2 regions of the Streptomyces sp. NPDC033221 genome follow, and region 1 is predicted to be linked to the other one. Evidence: riboswitches for the same ligand, from Rfam matches in the RefSeq annotation. Region 1 holds a riboswitch; the other holds the start of a gene.

The links. A riboswitch is a leader RNA that binds a small molecule or an ion and turns the genes downstream of it on or off. The one in region 1 is predicted to bind cobalamin.
Region 2: it holds a riboswitch for cobalamin, as region 1 does, so the genes downstream of both, ACZ53K_RS03785 (cobalamin biosynthesis protein) here and ACZ53K_RS21360 (prenyltransferase/squalene oxidase repeat-containing protein) in region 1, are expected to answer to the same signal.

Annotation. Positions count from the first base shown of each region.
Region 1 covers NZ_JBVIQN010000015.1:150,469-153,866, forward strand. The annotation lists gene ACZ53K_RS21355 (SCO2322 family protein) at 1-137, opposite strand, end outside; gene ACZ53K_RS21360 (prenyltransferase/squalene oxidase repeat-containing protein) at 137-1,477, opposite strand; cobalamin riboswitch at 1,763-1,902, opposite strand; gene ACZ53K_RS21365 (MBL fold metallo-hydrolase) at 1,943-3,058, opposite strand; gene ACZ53K_RS21370 (aldehyde dehydrogenase) at 3,218-3,398, shown strand, end outside.
Region 2 covers NZ_JBVIQN010000002.1:388,092-391,489, reverse strand. The annotation lists gene ACZ53K_RS03795 (inorganic phosphate transporter) at 1-953, shown strand, start outside; gene ACZ53K_RS03790 (hypothetical protein) at 991-1,218, shown strand; cobalamin riboswitch at 1,418-1,564, shown strand; gene ACZ53K_RS03785 (cobalamin biosynthesis protein) at 1,696-2,703, shown strand; gene ACZ53K_RS03780 (cobyric acid synthase) at 2,759-3,398, shown strand, end outside.

The sequences.
Region 1 (3,398 bases):
CGGTACTCCTGGGCCTGGGCGGGCGCCGCGCCCAGGCCCGTGACCGTACCGGCCAGGACCAGGGCGCCGAGGAGGCGGGCGGAGCGGGACCGCGGCGGACGCCGCATCGGGGGCCGCCGCATCAGGGGGCGCTGCATCAGAGGTCGTTCTTCTTCCGGCGGCCGCTGAGCAGGAAGCCGACGCCCACGCACGCGACGAACACGATGCCGAAGATCCACCACACGCCGGAGCCCTGCTCGTCCTTGTCCTGCGCGTCCTTCTCGGGCGCGGCGGACGGCGCGGAGCTGCCGGCGGGCTTGGGGCCGGTGGCGTTCAGCTGCGCGACCAGGTCGGCGCCGCCGAAGTGGCGCGGGTCGGCGCCCGCGGCGTGCGCGGCGAGCACCAGCTGCGCGTACGCGGCCGGGCCGGCCTCCTTGGCCCAGTTCGCGGAGTTCTTCTCCAGCCACTGCAGCGGCTTCCGCGCGGCGGCACCGTGCCCGCCGGCGGCGAGCGCCACGACGGTGTCGGCGGTGTTGCCGACGTCGGGCTGGTCCCCGGCGCCGGGCATCGCGGACTTCAGGTGCTGGCCGCTCGCGTCGAGCACCGAGACCAGGTAGGCGGCGCCGCCCTCGGCGGCCTGCTTCGGGTCGCGCCCGGCGTCCTTGTCCTCGGCGCAGCCGAGCGGCTTGACCGGCTTGTCGGCGGTCTTGCCCGCCGGGTCCACCACGAACCCGTCACCCAGCCCGCCGAGCACGGCGGCGGCCGTGGCGTCCGCGTTCGGGGCCAGCGCGCCGTCCTTGGGCTGGAAGGCGAACGCGCCGCGCTCCCCTTCCTTCGCAGCGCAGCCGAGCTGGAAGGCGACCAGCGCGTCGTACGGGGACTTGCCGCCCTTCTGCACGGATTCCGGCTTCTGGCCCGCCGCCTTGAGCGCGCCGATCACCACGGAGGTGGAGTTGGCGTCGCTGGGGGAGCCGGCCATCGACGGCCAGCCGCCGTCGTCGTTCTGCACCGACTTCAGCCACTTCACGGCCTTCTGTACGACGTCGTCGTGCCCGCCGAGCGCGGCCAGCGCCTGTACCGCGGCACCCGTCTGGTTGGTGTCCCGCATCGTCTTCTCGTCACACGCCTTGGCCGGGTCGGCGCGGTAGGCACCGAAGGCGCCGTCGGAGCACTGCTGCCCGGCGAGCCAGTCGACGCCCGTCACCGAGGGGCGCACGCCCACGGTGCGCTGCGCGAGGAGGGCCAGCGACTGCCGCCACACGCCGTCGTACTGCGGGTCCTTGGTGCCGTACAGCCCGTCGGGCAGCTTCGACGCCTTGGCGGCCGGCGCGGGGGAGTCGGCGGCCGCCACGGGGGCACCGGCCGCGCACAGCACGGCGGCCCCGGCCAGCGCCGCGGCGGCGCGGCGCGCCAGGGCGGCGAAGGTGGGGGCCGTGGAAGCCGTGGGGGCCAGGGGAGCCCTGGGAGTCAGGGAAGCCTGGGAAGCCGTGGTGGCCATCGGGTCGGTGCCTCTCGGGTCGGTTCGCCGCGGTGGGTCTGCGGTGGGTCGGTGGCGCATGCTGCGGTGGGTGCGCAGCCGCACTCGGACGCCCCGCCGCCCGCCGATCGTGATCGGCCGCGGTGGCACCGGGCTCAGCTCCGCATACCTCGACGGTGCCGCGCACCGGTCGTCCGCGCGAGGAGGCGCGGCCTTGCGGTGGCGGGAGCCTTGGTCGTGCCCCAGCGGGTGCTCCGGCTCATCGGGCGTACGGAACCCGGTGCGGGCGGCCGGGCGCGGGACCTGCCGGAGGTCCCGGCGGCGGCCGGTGTGCCGGTGCCGTACGTCCCGATTCACGGTTGCGGGTCAGCGCCGGATTTCCACCGGCTTCCCCCGTTCGGGCACAAGATGAAATTGTCTCGCACACCTTAACCGGCGGGTAGGGGGAGCCCCGGGCACGGGCTGCCCGGGGCTCCCGTCAGCCCCTCACACCGCCCGGTACCTGACCGGCTCCGCCCCCGACGTCCCCGAGGACCCCGGCACCGCCTCCGCCAGCCCCAGCCGGACCAGCCGCCGCAGATGCGCCTCCGCCTCCGAGACCGCGATGGTCCGCGACCCGTACGGAATCCGCTCCCACGGCCGGTTCCACTCCATGGCCTCGGCGAGCTGCCACGGTGTGCGGGGTACGGCGAGCAGCGCGCGCAGCCCGGCGAGCCGCTCCTCGTGGTGGGCGAGCAGCTCGCGTACCCGGCCCGCCGCGTCCGTGAAGGCGTGCTGGTGGGCGGGGAGCACTTCGGCGGGCGCGAGCCGGGCGACGCGTTCCAGGGAGGCCAGATAGTCACCGAGGGGATCGCCGGGCGTGGCCGCTCCCGATGCCCCTCCCGACGCCTCGTCCGGGTCCTCGTACAGCCCGATGTGCGGGCTGATGCCCGGCAGCAGGTGGTCGCCGGAGAAGAGCCGGCCGTGGCCGGGCCGCCGCGCCGGATGCTCCTCCTCCAGGTGCAGGCACACATGGCCGGGCGTGTGACCGGGTGTCCAGACGGCGCGCAGCCGGCGGCCCGGCAGGTCGAGGAGCGCGCCGGGGGCGATCTCGCGGTCGGGCAGCGCGGCCCGCTGCCCGGGGAGGTCGCGTACCTGACCCTTGGCGCGCGCCCGGCGCAGGGGTGCCAGGTGGCTGTCGGGTGCGCCGGCCGCGGTCAGCTTGGCGATCAGGTAATCCAGCCACCGGCCGGGTTCGGCCTCCCGGGTGCGGCGTACGACGGCGGTGTCCGCCGCGTGCATGGCGATCCACGCGCCGGACGCCTCCCGCACGCGGGCGGAGAGACCGTGGTGGTCGGGGTGGTGGTGCGTGATGAGGACGCCGTACAGGTCGGTGACCTCGAAGCCGCAGGCGGTGATTCCGGCGGTCAGGGTGTCCCAGGCGTCCGGGTCGTCCCACCCGGTGTCCACGAGGACCGGTCCGCTGCCGGTCTCCAGGAGGTGGACGAGGGTGTGGCCGAGCGGGTTGTCCGGTATGGGGACGGCGATCGACCACACGCCGCCCCGGTGGTCGGTCACCCGGGGCCCGCCCTCCGCCGTCCCGGTCCGGGCTGCTGCCGTCATCCGCCGCACCTCCGCTTCCGCGCGGACGGGCCGCGCCCCCCGTGCCGGGCATTGCCCAGCATAACTAGAACTGGTATCAGTCCTGATGCGGCGTCAGAAACTTTTCGCACGGCCCCCGTACGTGAGCACCCACCGGTCGACCCGCAGGAGGCGGCAGCCATGAGCGCACTCGTCGAGTACGGACAGCTCTACATAGGCGGCGAGTTCGCCGACCCGGCCGGCGGCGGCACCATCGAGGTGGTCTCGCCGCACACCGAGCAGGTCATCGGCCGGGTGCCGCACGCCTCGCGGACCGATGTGGACCGGGCCGTCTCCGCCGCCCGGGCCTCCTTCGGCTCCG
Region 2 (3,398 bases), on a different contig from region 1:
GCGCCGTGGTCATGAAGGTCCTCATCCCGGCCGTCGCCGCCCCGATCGTGGCCGGTCTGGCCTCGATGGCCGCGACCCGGCTGACCTACCGGCTGGCCCGCAACCGCGCCGAGGAGGACACCGCCAAGGGCTACCGCGCCGGGCAGATCGCCTCGGCCGCGCTGGTCTCCCTGGCCCACGGCACCAACGACGCCCAGAAGACGATGGGCGTGATCACCCTCGCGCTGATCACCGGCGGCGTCGTCGCCCCGCACGCGGACCCGCCGCTGTGGGTCATCGCCTCGGCCGGTGTGGCCATCGCGCTCGGCACGTACCTGGGCGGCTGGCGGATCATCCGCACGATGGGCAAGGGCATCACCGACATCCAGCCGCCGCAGGGCTTCGCCGCCCAGACCGGCGCGGCGGCCACCATCCTGGCCTCCTCCCACCTCGGCTTCGCACTCTCCACCACCCAGGTCTGCTCCGGCGCGGTCATGGGCTCCGGTCTGGGCCGCAAGGGCGGCGTGGTGCGCTGGTCCACGGCGGGCCGGATGGCCGCCGCCTGGGGCCTGACACTGCCGGCCGCCGGTCTGGTCGCGGCGGGCGCCGCGCTCCTGGCCGACCAGGGCGACTGGGGCATCGCGACCGTCGCCGTCCTGGCGCTCGCCGTCTGCGGCGCGATCTGGGTGGCGTCCCGCCGCAAGCCGGTGGACCACACCAACGTCAACGAGGGTCCGGCCGCGGAGCCCGCGGGGGTCGTCACCGCGGCCCTGCAGGCGGTCTCGCCGCCGCCCGCGGGCCCGGTCGTGTCCGTACCCGCGACGGCCGTCGTCACGGTCCCCGCGCCGGTGATGGCCGAAGCGCCGCTCGCCGACCCGGTCGGCGGCACCCCGGTGATCGCCGATCCGGTGGCCGCCCACCCGCACGAGCCGCACGCCCAGCGCCGCGCCAAGGCCGGCTCGGCCGCCGGCTGATCCGGCCGTACGGCTCCCACGAAGGAACGAGAACACCATGAGCATCGACTGGGCGGCTCTCGGCCAGGTCTTCGGCGTCACGCTGTTCGTGACGGTCGGGATCGTGGGCCTGTTCACCCTCGGCATCGTCGGCACGTCCCGCAAACCGCAGACGGAGGGCGCGCCGACCACCGGCGGCACTGTGGCGCGGACCGGGGCGTACGTCTGCTTCGCGCTGTGCGCGGCGGCCGTGGCGTACGGCATCTATCTGATCGTCGCCGCCTGACCCGTCGGGACGGCACCCGGGGCGTCCGGTGGCCGTGGCATCCCCGCCACGGCCGCCGGGCGCCCTTCGCCGCGTCCCGGGCACCGCGCTCCTGTGTCCTTGGACACAGGCGCCGGCGCGGGCCCGCGCCGCAGGTCAAGCGCGAGTTGACGGGCTTCGCGGAGCGTGGTGGACTGCCGGAGCCATTCGGCGACAGATGAGGAAGTCCGGTGAGAATCCGGCGCGGTCCCGCCACTGTCACCGGGGAGCGCCCCTCCACCAAGGGCCACGGTCCGCGTCCCGCGACGCACGATTCCGTACGGACTGGAAGGCCGGGGGAAGCGCCGATCCGGGGAGCCAGGAGACTCTCGTCGCCGTATCCGTCGAACCAGGGCGCGGACCCTGAGTGAGGACCCACCGCCATGCCCGGCCGCAGTTCGAGATCTTCCGGACCTTCCCGCGTACTGCCCCTCCGAGGCACGACGGCGGTCTGATCCGATGCGTGCCGAACACGCCGGCTACGCGTGCGGCGCGGCCCTCGGCTTCCTCGGCGACCTGGCCGTGGGCGATCCCCGGCGCGGTCACCCCGTGGCCGCCTTCGGGCGGGCCGCGGCCGCCGTGGAACGCCGCCTGTGGCGCGACCACCGCGGGCGCGGCGCCCTGCACACCGCGCTGCTCGCGGGCGGTACCGCCGCCGGCGCCGCGCTGCTGGACCGCGCCGTGCGCCGCTCCCCCGCCGCCTTCCCCGCCTCCGTCGCGCTGACCGCCGCCGCCACCTGGGCCGTCCTGGGCGGCACCTCGCTGGGCCGCGAGGCGCGGGCCGTCGGCGGCGCGCTCGCTGCGGGCGACCTCGACGTGGCGCGCGAGCGGCTGCCGCACCTGTGCGGCCGCGATCCGCAGGCCCTGGACGGGCAGCAGATGGCGCGCGCGGTGGTCGAGTCCGTCGCCGAGAACACCTCGGACGCGGTGGTCGGCGCCCTCGTGTGGGGCGCGGTCGCCGGGGTGCCGGGGCTGCTGGCCTTCCGTGCCGTCAACACGCTGGACGCGATGGTGGGGCACAAGTCGCCGCGCTATCGCCGTTTCGGGTGGGCTTCGGCCCGGCTCGACGACGTGGCCGGCTTCCCCGGCTCGCGGCTGACCGCCACGCTGGCGGTGCTGGCCGGGCCGGACCGGCGGGGCGCGCTGCGCGCCTGGCGGCAGGACGGCCCGTCGCACCCGAGCCCGAACGCGGGTCCGGTGGAGGCCGCGTTCGCCGGGGCGCTGGGTGTACGGCTGGGCGGCACGCTGGCGTACGGCGGGCGGGTCGAACACCGGCCGGTGCTCAACGGCGCCGCCGGGCGGCCCGTCGCGGTGCCGGACATCGAGCGGGCCGTGACACTGTCGCGCCGGGTGGGCGCGCTGGCCCTGGCGGCCACGGTCGCGGGCCGGCTGGCCGTCGGGGCGGTACGCCGTTCCGGTGGGGCCGGGGCGGTACGGCGGGCCCGTACGGCCGGGAGGGTCAAGTGAGCAGCAACGTGCGGACGGCGAGGAGTGCCACGTGAACGGACCGGGTCGAGCACCGCTGGGCGGCGGGCTGCTGGTGGCGGGCACCACGTCCGACGCGGGCAAGAGTGTGGTGACGGCGGGCATCTGCCGCTGGCTGGCCCGTAAGGGCGTCAAGGTAGCGCCCTTCAAGGCTCAGAACATGTCGCTGAACTCGTTCGTGACGCGCGAGGGCGCGGAGATCGGACGGGCGCAGGCCATGCAGGCCGCGGCGGCGCGCGTCGAGCCGAGCGCGCTGATGAATCCGGTGCTGCTGAAGCCGGGCAGTGACCGCAGCAGCCAGGTCGTGCTGATGGGCAAGCCGGTGGGCGAGCTGAGCGCGCGCGGCTACCACGCGGGCCGCCAGGAGCAGTTGCTCGGTACGGTCACGGACTGCCTCCAAGAGCTGCGGCGGACGCACGACGCGGTGATCTGCGAGGGCGCGGGCAGCCCCGCGGAGATCAACCTGCGGCGTACCGACATCGTGAACATGGGCATCGCGCGGGCCGCGCGGATACCGGCCCTGGTGGTCGGCGACATCGACCGGGGCGGGGTGTTCGCCTCCTTCTTCGGCACCACGGCGCTGCTGTCCCCGGAGGACCAGGCGCTGGTCGCGGGCTATCTCGTCAACAAGTTCCGGGGCGATGTGACGCTGCTGGAGCCGGGCCTGGAGATGCTGA